Regions from separate parts of the Neobacillus sp. MER 74 genome, predicted to be linked through region 2. Evidence: a T-box and tRNA genes for the amino acid it is inferred to sense, from the RefSeq annotation. Region 2 holds a T-box; the other holds one or more tRNA genes.
The links. A T-box is a leader RNA that pairs with one kind of tRNA and senses whether it is charged. The one in region 2 lies ahead of trpS (tryptophan--tRNA ligase), so its partner is inferred to be a tRNA-Trp.
Positions count from the first base shown of each region.

Region 1: it has a tRNA-Trp gene. The T-box ahead of trpS (tryptophan--tRNA ligase) is inferred to sense a tRNA for this amino acid. The anticodon was not compared.

Region 1 is NZ_JAMAUV010000026.1:45,994-50,732, reverse strand. Features, by position in the region: rRNA gene rrf (5S ribosomal RNA) at 205-321, shown strand; tRNA gene M3610_RS24220 (tRNA-Thr) at 347-422, shown strand; tRNA gene M3610_RS24215 (tRNA-Leu) at 474-558, shown strand; tRNA gene M3610_RS24210 (tRNA-Gly) at 622-696, shown strand; tRNA gene M3610_RS24205 (tRNA-Leu) at 704-792, shown strand; tRNA gene M3610_RS24200 (tRNA-Arg) at 813-886, shown strand; tRNA gene M3610_RS24195 (tRNA-Pro) at 895-971, shown strand; tRNA gene M3610_RS24190 (tRNA-Ala) at 989-1,064, shown strand; tRNA gene M3610_RS24185 (tRNA-Met) at 1,087-1,163, shown strand; tRNA gene M3610_RS24180 (tRNA-Ser) at 1,189-1,281, shown strand; tRNA gene M3610_RS24175 (tRNA-Tyr) at 1,307-1,391, shown strand; tRNA gene M3610_RS24170 (tRNA-Trp) at 1,395-1,465, shown strand; tRNA gene M3610_RS24165 (tRNA-Leu) at 1,518-1,599, shown strand; gene M3610_RS24160 (helix-turn-helix transcriptional regulator) at 1,890-2,102, shown strand; gene M3610_RS24155 (DUF2178 domain-containing protein) at 2,095-2,487, shown strand; gene M3610_RS24150 (GntR family transcriptional regulator) at 2,663-3,343, opposite strand; gene M3610_RS24145 (TRAP transporter substrate-binding protein) at 3,952-4,739, shown strand, end outside.
Region 2 is NZ_JAMAUV010000001.1:636,171-640,909, forward strand. Features, by position in the region: gene M3610_RS03130 (peptide ABC transporter substrate-binding protein) at 1-443, opposite strand, end outside; gene M3610_RS03135 (DUF3899 domain-containing protein) at 665-1,021, shown strand; T-box leader at 1,077-1,331, shown strand; gene trpS (tryptophan--tRNA ligase) at 1,380-2,372, shown strand; gene M3610_RS03145 (YjbA family protein) at 2,431-3,177, opposite strand; gene opp4C (oligopeptide ABC transporter permease) at 3,341-4,252, opposite strand; gene opp4B (oligopeptide ABC transporter permease) at 4,266-4,739, opposite strand, start outside.

The DNA of each region.
Region 1 (4,739 bases), on a different contig from region 2:
GCATAGCAACGTATGGCCTGGAGGGCTTTGACTGAGATAAAGGAAACACGAAGAGCGATAGCGATTCGATGTTGACTTATCATAGGGAAAAGACCGAAGGACACTAGTTGCTGGACGCTGGAGCTAGACAATTATACTAGGTGAACTCAAGTTTACAAACTTCTTCAGCATTATCTAGTTTTGAGGGAATGAAGCCTCAAATAGTCTGGCAGCATTGGCGAGAAGGTCACACCCGTTCCCATACCGAACACGGAAGTTAAGCTTCTCAGCGCCGATGGTAGTTGGGACACGCGTCCCTGTGAGAGTAGGACGTTGCCAGGCGGTTTCTTAAATTTTAAACCTATATGCCGGGGTAGCTCAATTGGTAGAGCAACTGACTTGTAATCAGTAGGTTGGGGGTTCAAGTCCTCTCGCCGGCACCATGCTTCTTAATTATTGGAATTACATCAGCGGAAGCATACTTAATATAATATGCGGGTGTGGCGGAATTGGCAGACGCACCAGACTTAGGATCTGGCGCCGCAAGGCGTGGGGGTTCGACTCCCTTCACCCGCACCAAGTTTTTTTACGAAGTAAAATAAACAAAGTTTTTTGCGATAGCAAAATAACTTACCATAATTTGCGGAAGTAGTTCAGTGGTAGAACACCACCTTGCCAAGGTGGGGGTCGCGGGTTCGAATCCCGTCTTCCGCTCCATGATATTGCCGGGGTGGCGGAACTGGCAGACGCACAGGACTTAAAATCCTGCGGTAGGTGACTACCGTACCGGTTCGATTCCGGTCCTCGGCACCACAAAATAATTAAATTCATTTGCGCCCTTAGCTCAGCTGGATAGAGTGTTTGACTACGAATCAAAAGGTCGGGAGTTCGAATCTCTCAGGGCGCATTTTTTATCGGGAAGTAGCTCAGCTTGGTAGAGCACTTGGTTTGGGACCAAGGGGTCGCAGGTTCGAATCCTGTCTTCCCGACCATTCTTCTAATAACTTATGGGGTCTTAGCTCAGCTGGGAGAGCGCCTGCTTTGCACGCAGGAGGTCAGGGGTTCGATCCCCCTAGACTCCACCAATTACTTTAAAGACGATATTATGGCGGTGTAGCTCAGCTGGCTAGAGCGTACGGTTCATACCCGTAAGGTCGGGGGTTCGATCCCCTCCGCCGCTACCAATTAAGATTTTTTAATTATTATAATGGAGGAATACCCAAGTTTGGCTGAAGGGATCGGTCTTGAAAACCGACAGGCGGGTAACACCGCGCGGGGGTTCGAATCCCTCTTCCTCCTCCAGTTTTATCATTTGTTTTTTATATGTGGAGGGGTAGCGAAGTGGCTAAACGCGGCGGACTGTAAATCCGCTCCCTCCGGGTTCGGCGGTTCGAATCCGTCCCCCTCCACCATTTAGGGGCATAGTTTAAAGGTAGAACTAAGGTCTCCAAAACCTTCAGTGTGGGTTCGATTCCTACTGCCCCTGTTGAATATTGTCCACTAAAATTTCATAGCTTTATTTATGAAATTTTTATTATGCCGGTGTGGCGGAATTGGCAGACGCGCACGACTCAAAATCGTGTTCCGTGAGGAGTATCGGTTCGACCCCGATCACCGGTATCTTTATTTTATTACTTTTTCTTATCGTCAATTAGCAGTAGAATTGAGTTATATCAACGTTTTGAACGTCTACTTACAGTAATGTAAGTAGGCGTTTTTTGTTTGTCTTTAAGTTATTCTTTGCAGTTTCCTTCATGACAAAATTACTTCAAATCGTGTTCACTGGTGGGGGTAAATATCGATATGGCATTTTGAAGTGTAAAATATCTTTGACACCCCATTTATCATATTTTATAATCAAGATGTAAAAAACCTTTTACACCTTATAAAATCTAAAGGTGGCATAGTGAATGGAAAATAGAATTAAGGAGTACAGAGAAAAAAGCAGTCTTTCTCAAGGGAAGTTAGCAGAATTATGCAATGTAAGCAGGCAAACGATTAACGCTATCGAGAACAATAAATATGACCCAAGTTTGCAGTTAGCATTTGATATCGCAAGGACATTGGGAGTCGCCATGGAAGATTTATTTATCTCTGAGATTGGGGGAAAAAGGAATGAATAAAACCAAAAGTATTATCGTTATTTTAGTCTTTATTGTTTTTCTATCCATTGTAGGATTTACCTTATACAAATGGGTTAGTTATGGAACTATAGATGCAGCTGGTATTTTCTTTAGTTTTCTAGCGTTAAGCTATTTTTTTAATTTGCTTAATTGGGGCCATCATGAAGGTGGTGGTGAGAAAGATGAATTAGACAGGCATATTGAAACCCAAAGTGCCAAAATAGGTTATTATGTTCTCATGATTTTATCTGGTTTAATATTGTTTATTTCTGAAGGTACAGGCAGTTTCAATGAAATTGATAATTATCCATTGGTTATAGTAGTGGGTATAACTTTTGTTACAGTTCCGATTACAGAATTTATATATTCTAAGAAATACAGGTAAGTATACTAGAACCTATCTAATTAACAAACGAATAACATTATTTAAATAGCAAAATAGAACTTTTTAAGTTCAAGTTCGTTTTAAATGAAAAGAAAGCTCAGAAATGTTGATATATCAATGTTTCTGAGCTTTCTTCAGTTTTGTCGGTCACCATAGAAAACAAACTTTGCAGCTTCTAATTTGATTCTTCAATAGGTCCAAATAATTGTTCATTCCAATGTAACCTTATGTCCTCTTCTAAGGAACGCTTATGTTGTTGCAATGCTTCAATTAAGGAGGAGAGGTCACGATTTTTTAATGCTTCAAACATATTATGATGATCTTTGTGTCTTTTTAAGCTATTTTCAAAAACTTCACTGTACCCAACTCGTGCTAGTGAAATTATAGGGTTAATACTGTCATAAATGTTTTGAACCTTATGATTCCTAGCATATTGCACCAATAATTGATGGAACTCCTTATCTAGTTTACTGTAAGACTCATAAGAAAAGGGCTGTACTCTCAATAGTGAATCCATTTTTTCAATTATTTGTTTCATATCTTCTATCTGTTCATCTGATAAATGCTCAATAGCTTGTGCTGCCGCCCATGTTTCAACCATAAATCGAGCATCGAGAGCCTCCATACAATCTTTGAAACGTAATTGGGTGATGTATGTTCCTTTTCTTGGAAATATTTCGACTAACCCATCATGTACCAATTGATTTACCGCTTCTTTTACGGGTGATCGACTTACTCCATATTTATTTGCTAATTCAATGATATCCAATTTTTCTCCAGGTGAAAAAATCCCGCAAATAATTTCATTTCGAAGTTCTTTATATACTTGTGTTGCAAGAGCAGAAGTATCAATCATTATAGTAAATTAACCTCCCAAAATTCATAGGTAATTTGCAATACCTAACATGTAACATGTCACACTATTAATAAATTATAGGGGAATTATATACTTGTAGTCAATTTCTTGTGTGAAAGTAAATTACAAAAAAGACAATAAAAAAGAATTGACTGATTATTTATTTTATTCTAACATTACCTTGTGAAATATGAAATGTGAAATGTTACATGTCACAAATTATTCATTTACAATTTTTATGTTATCCATTCGGGTTAGAAAATTTGTTTATACTTTTAAAATTGGGGGTATAATCTCAGGAAATATTTTCCTTTTTATGGGAATTATATAGCACTTTACAATTGTTTTAAAAAATATCCAAAAATAAAGAAAATTAAGATATTGACAATTCGGAAAGTTAAAGATTAAGATGATGTTAGAGTTTTAAATAGTTATATATAGTTTTATAATATAAAACTCCGAGACTAATTTTGTCTCTTGTTTTTAGTTTTATTATGAAAACTAAGTTTTATAATATAAAACTAAAGGTGGTGATAAATTTTTTTTAGTATAAATGATACCGCTTTCAAAAAAACAAAAACCATTTTAATTGGGGGATGAGCGATTAAATGAAAAAGTTATTTTCAGTAGCGACTGGTGTAATTCTTAGTGCTTCTTTACTTCTTTCGGCTTGCGGGGGAGCAACAGAAAAATCGTCTTCCAATGAAGCTTCAGCCGGACCGGCTAAAACAATAAAAGTGGCAAATTATTTTGCTGAAAACCATCCGCAAAACGTTGCTTTAAGAGAAAAGTTCAAAAAGATTGTTGAAGAAGAATCAAAAGGAAGCCTAAAGGTTCAAATATACCCAAATAGTACGCTTGGAGCGGAAAAGGAATTTTATGATGGGGTTCGTAACGGGACAATTGAAATGGGCATTCCGGGCTTAATTATGCAAGCTGACATCCCAAAAATGGGTGTTCCAGAATGGCCATTCCTCTTTAAAGATTATGAGCATGTCAAAAAAGTTCTAAATGGAGAAATTGGTAAAGAACTAACAGCAGATCTTGAAAAACAACATGGTGTGAAACCGCTCGCCTGGAGTGCAAATGGTTTCCGTATGTTTTCTTCAAACAAGCCAATTAAGAGTCAGGATGATTTTGATGGACTACGATTAAGGATGCCAAACATTCCTAACTATATTACTCTCGGAAAACTTCTTGGCGCAAATGTCAGTCCGCTTCCTATTTCAGAAGTATTTACAGCGCTTGAACAAAAGGTTGTTGATGGCCAGGATAATCCAATTGCAACTTTGAGGGCTTCTGGATGGTATGAAGTTCAGTCGGATGTTTTAGAGTCAAAACATATGTTTAGCCCTAATATTTTCATTATTAACAGCAAGTTTTATAACAGCTTAAC
Region 2 (4,739 bases):
GCAGCAACTTTAGGATCAATTGCACGTTGCCATGCAAATACAAAATCATGTGCAGTTACAGGGTCACCATTTGACCATTTTGTATCTTGTTTTAATTTAATTGTGATAACAGATTTATCATCATTATAAGTTGGTGCTGCTTCAGCAACGCCAGGAATAACTTTTTGGTCTGGATCTAAACGATATAAACCTTCGTTTGTAGCATTTAACATTGTGAAGCTCAATACGTCTTGAGACATTACGCTGTCCATTGAAGGAATTTCTGCAGACTCAAGAACATTTAGGACTTGCTCATCTGCTAATTGGGTTTCTTCAGTGCCGGCTTTATTATCGCCTTCATTTTTGGACGTACCTTCATTCTTGTTTCCGCCCGAACATGCTGCAAGGAACATGCTGAGAACTAGTGATAGTACTAATAGTAGTGAAAGTTTTGATTTCTTCACTAGTAGACCTCCCTTTTCTATTATTCTGAAAAATTACTACATTCTCTATTATACATATTTTCTAGAAATTGTACATTATTTTTTTGAAGTTTATTTACATTTCAGAAACATTCTTTACGTTATCATTACATTTTCCTATGTTATAATTTAGACTTATACGGATTTTTAATATAATATACTTAAGTAAACCCCTATTAAATCAATCTTTTGGAGGTTATTTAGTGAATTATCAACTTAAGAAAAAACTCCTAATTATTGCATTCATACAACTAGTGATTATTTTTATTTCTTTTATTAACAATCACAAAGTGTCCTTGTTAAGCTATATCAATATATCTTTTTATTTTTCAGCAGGACTCTTGCTTACTTCCTTGCTTGTTTATACTATCCATTCAGGCTTTTATGACGTCATTTCAAAATCTTTCAGTTTTGCGTTTCAAAGAGGTCATAATAAAAGACGATTTGATGAAATACCTCCTTTATCAGAACTTGTTACTTTCAACCAAAAGCCCTTAGCTTTTTACGGGCTTATTAATGGACTGTTTATGCTTATTGCCCTTGTCATATATTATTTTTAACTGACTTGAAAATAATTATTCGTTTCATTATAATAAGTACAATTGTATAGTTGCTTAAAAGGCGATGATAAAGAGTAGTACGTATTTACATTCGGATCAGAGAGTTTGTGGGTGGTGGAAACAAACACGAATAAATACGGAATGGACTTTGGAGCCTCTATCTGAACAAATTATTTCTATGTTATATATAAGTAGGATTAGACGTAACCTTGCGTTAAAAGGTGGCTAAATTGTCTTCGAGATGGTTTTAGCAATGAGTGACTCTTTTTTGAGTAATTTAGGGTGGTACCGCGAACCATTCGTCCCTATTCGTTTTAGGGGATGAATGGTTTTTTTATATATTTTTTAGGAGGAAATGATTATGAAAACGATTTTTTCTGGTATTCAGCCAAGTGGAACGATAACACTCGGTAACTATATTGGAGCGTTGAAACAATTTGTAGAAATGCAAAACGAATACAATTGCTTTTTTTGTATCGTAGACCAGCATGCCATTACCGTTCCGCAGGACCCAGGAATTCTGCGGAAAAATATCCGAAGTTTAGCTGCATTGTATCTAGCAGTTGGAATTGATCCAAACAAAGCCACATTGTTTGTTCAGTCGGAGGTTCCTGCTCATGCTCAAGCGGGATGGTTGATGCAGTGTGTAGCCTATATTGGAGAATTAGAAAGAATGACTCAATTCAAAGATAAATCCACAGGGAAAGAGGCAGTACAAGCAAGTTTATTAACTTACCCTCCTCTTATGGCAGCCGATATTCTTCTATATAATACGGATTTAGTTCCTGTTGGCGAAGATCAGAAGCAGCATATGGAATTAACTCGTGACTTAGCAGAACGTTTTAATAAAAAATACAGAGACATTTTAACTATTCCTGAAATAAGTATTCCTAAGGTTGGTGCAAGAATTATGTCTCTGCAAGAACCAACGAAAAAAATGAGCAAATCTGATCCAAACCAAAAAGCTAATATCACACCTTTAGATGATCCAAAGCAAATGGTGAAAAAAATCAAGAGTGCTGTGACAGATTCTGAAGGGATTGTTAAATTCGATAAAGAAAACAAACCTGGCATATCAAACCTATTATCAATTTACTCTATCTTGGGTGGAAAAACTATTTCTGAAATTGAAGGAATGTACGAAGGGAAAGGCTACGGTGATTTTAAAAGTGACCTAGCCGATGTCGTTGTCAACTTCTTTACACCAATACAAGAAAGATACTATGAATTACTTGATTCACCCGAACTTGACCGTATATTGGATGAAGGTGCAGAAAAAGCAAACTTAGTGGCTAATAAGACATTAAAGAAAATGGAAAACGCTATGGGGTTAGGCCGTAAGAAGAGGTAGAATTTAAAAAAGCCTGAATCCCAACAGATATGTGTAGCATATCTGTTGGGTCAGGCTTTTAATTTACTTTTGGACCGTGTTCCATTTCCCAAAGTTTTTCAAAAAATGGCTGTCCTTTTATTAGATTTTCACAAAATGTTTCATGCCTCTTCGACCATCCATACTTTGTTTCCTCAAATAACTGTTCCCATGCGGCTTCAAAATTTAAAGCTTGAATCGTTGAATAATTTTCTGGACACCATTCAGTGTACCAATACCTAACTTCTGCCTCATTACTCGATGAGAGTAATTGGTCAAGTGCCATAAATAATAGTTGTTTTAATTGACGCTCTTTTCTTGTTAAACCTCTCATTAATTCCGGCTCAGGTGAGAGAATGTGATAGTCTTTTGATTTTGGCTGCTCATAAAAGTGGTATTTATTAGCCTCATGTTGACTTATCATTTCGTAAACTAACTGCTCTTGTCTTGGAATTAATCGGCTTTTACGGATTGGAATATTATAGCCAATGGTATCAATGGCTAATATACCAATTCCATCTGTAACTACAAAACAATAGTCAAGTTGAACTCTTTCATGATTCTTCCTCAAATACGCTTTCTGAAAGATATCATCTAAGAGCTGTTGAGGTAATTCTGACAAATCATTTTCAATGTAATTAAACAAAATCGGTTCAACTTTCATCAATGGCACTTGGTCTAATAACTCCACGCCATCATCCTTACGCCATTCATGGAAATGACATACATTGTAACCGTTTTCTTCCCCTTCAAACCAATTCACCCATACATCATGAAGATACAACATTGTACAACCCCTCACTTCAAGAAACTGTTTGTAAATCAGTATGGGCAGACCTTAGTTAAATTATTCCTTTATATATATTTTGCTCCAATTACATTTATGAACTGCAATCAACAATGAATTTTAAAATGCCAACAAAAAAAATCCACCAGGTAATGGTAGATCTTTAACGTTTAGATTTTGGATTAAAGGCATCCTTTAGACCTTCACCGATAAAGTTAATAGATAAAATGGTTATTGTGATGATTAATGCTGGCGGTACCCAAATCCAAAGTTTGAATTGAAGAACATCAGGCTCATTAGCTGAATTCAACATATTTCCCCAACTCGGAATTTCTTGCGGTACACCAAAGCCAAGAAAACTTAAACCTGTTTCAGCAACAATCATCGTTGCAAATGTAATCGTTGCTTGAACAATAATAGTAGATAAAATGTTGGGAAGAAGATGTTTCACAATAACTTTTGTTGGTGAACAACCTATAGAAATGGCTGCTGTAATGTATTCATTTTCTTTTTCGGAGAGAATCTTACTGCGGACAATCCGGGCAATCCCCCCCCAACTTAGCAAGCTTATTGTTCCAATTAATACCCACAATCCGTTAACTTTTCCAAAAAGGATCGCATTTAGAACAATGACAAATACAAGGAATGGAAAGTTTAAGATAAAATCGGTAAATCTCATTAATAAGCTATCAACCGCTCCGCCGAAATACCCTGAGATTGAGCCGATTAAAGTTCCCAGTATAATAACAAAAAATGTACAACTGATCCCTACTAACAAAGAGATACGTCCGCCATAGAGCAATCTTGTAAAAACATCGCGTCCAGATTTATCTGTTCCCAGCCAATGTTCACTACTTGGCTCTAACGACATTTGCCCAATGTTAATTCTAGTTATATCTGCCGTAGTGATATAGGGTGCGAGGATTGAAACAATCGTAACAAGCAGTAAAAAGAAAAGGCTAATCATTGCCAATTTATTTTTCACAAATTTCTTTCGTGCTATTGCAAAAGGAGATAAACTTTTTTTCGGGGGTGTTACTAACATATTTTTCTCATTTTGCGTTACTATTTGCATCTTTTCCTCCCCCTTAATCTAGTCTAATTCTCGGATCTACAACACCATATAAGACATCCGCTATTAAATTGCCGATTAATGTTAAGAATGAGAATAACATTGTCAATGTCAATAAAACTGGATAATCCCTCGTCCCTACAGACTGTAGGAATAGTTGTCCTAAACCAGGATAAGTAAAAATTGTCTCAGTAATAATGGCACCACTAATAATGGCGACGATATCAAATCCTAAAAATGTTATAAGTGGAATAATTGAGTTTCTTAAAATATGAACATTATAAATCTTTCGTTCCGGCGTACCCTTTGCACGTGCTGTGCGGACATAGTCCTTGCGGCTATTTTCGATAATATCGTTACGTAAAAATTGGGTATAACTAGCTGTACTTAATAATCCTAGTACGACCGCAGGCAGAAAGACATGATGTAAACGGCTTAACCACCATTCAATGGTTCCCTCGGTCACACCAATATCGACTGAACCATTGGA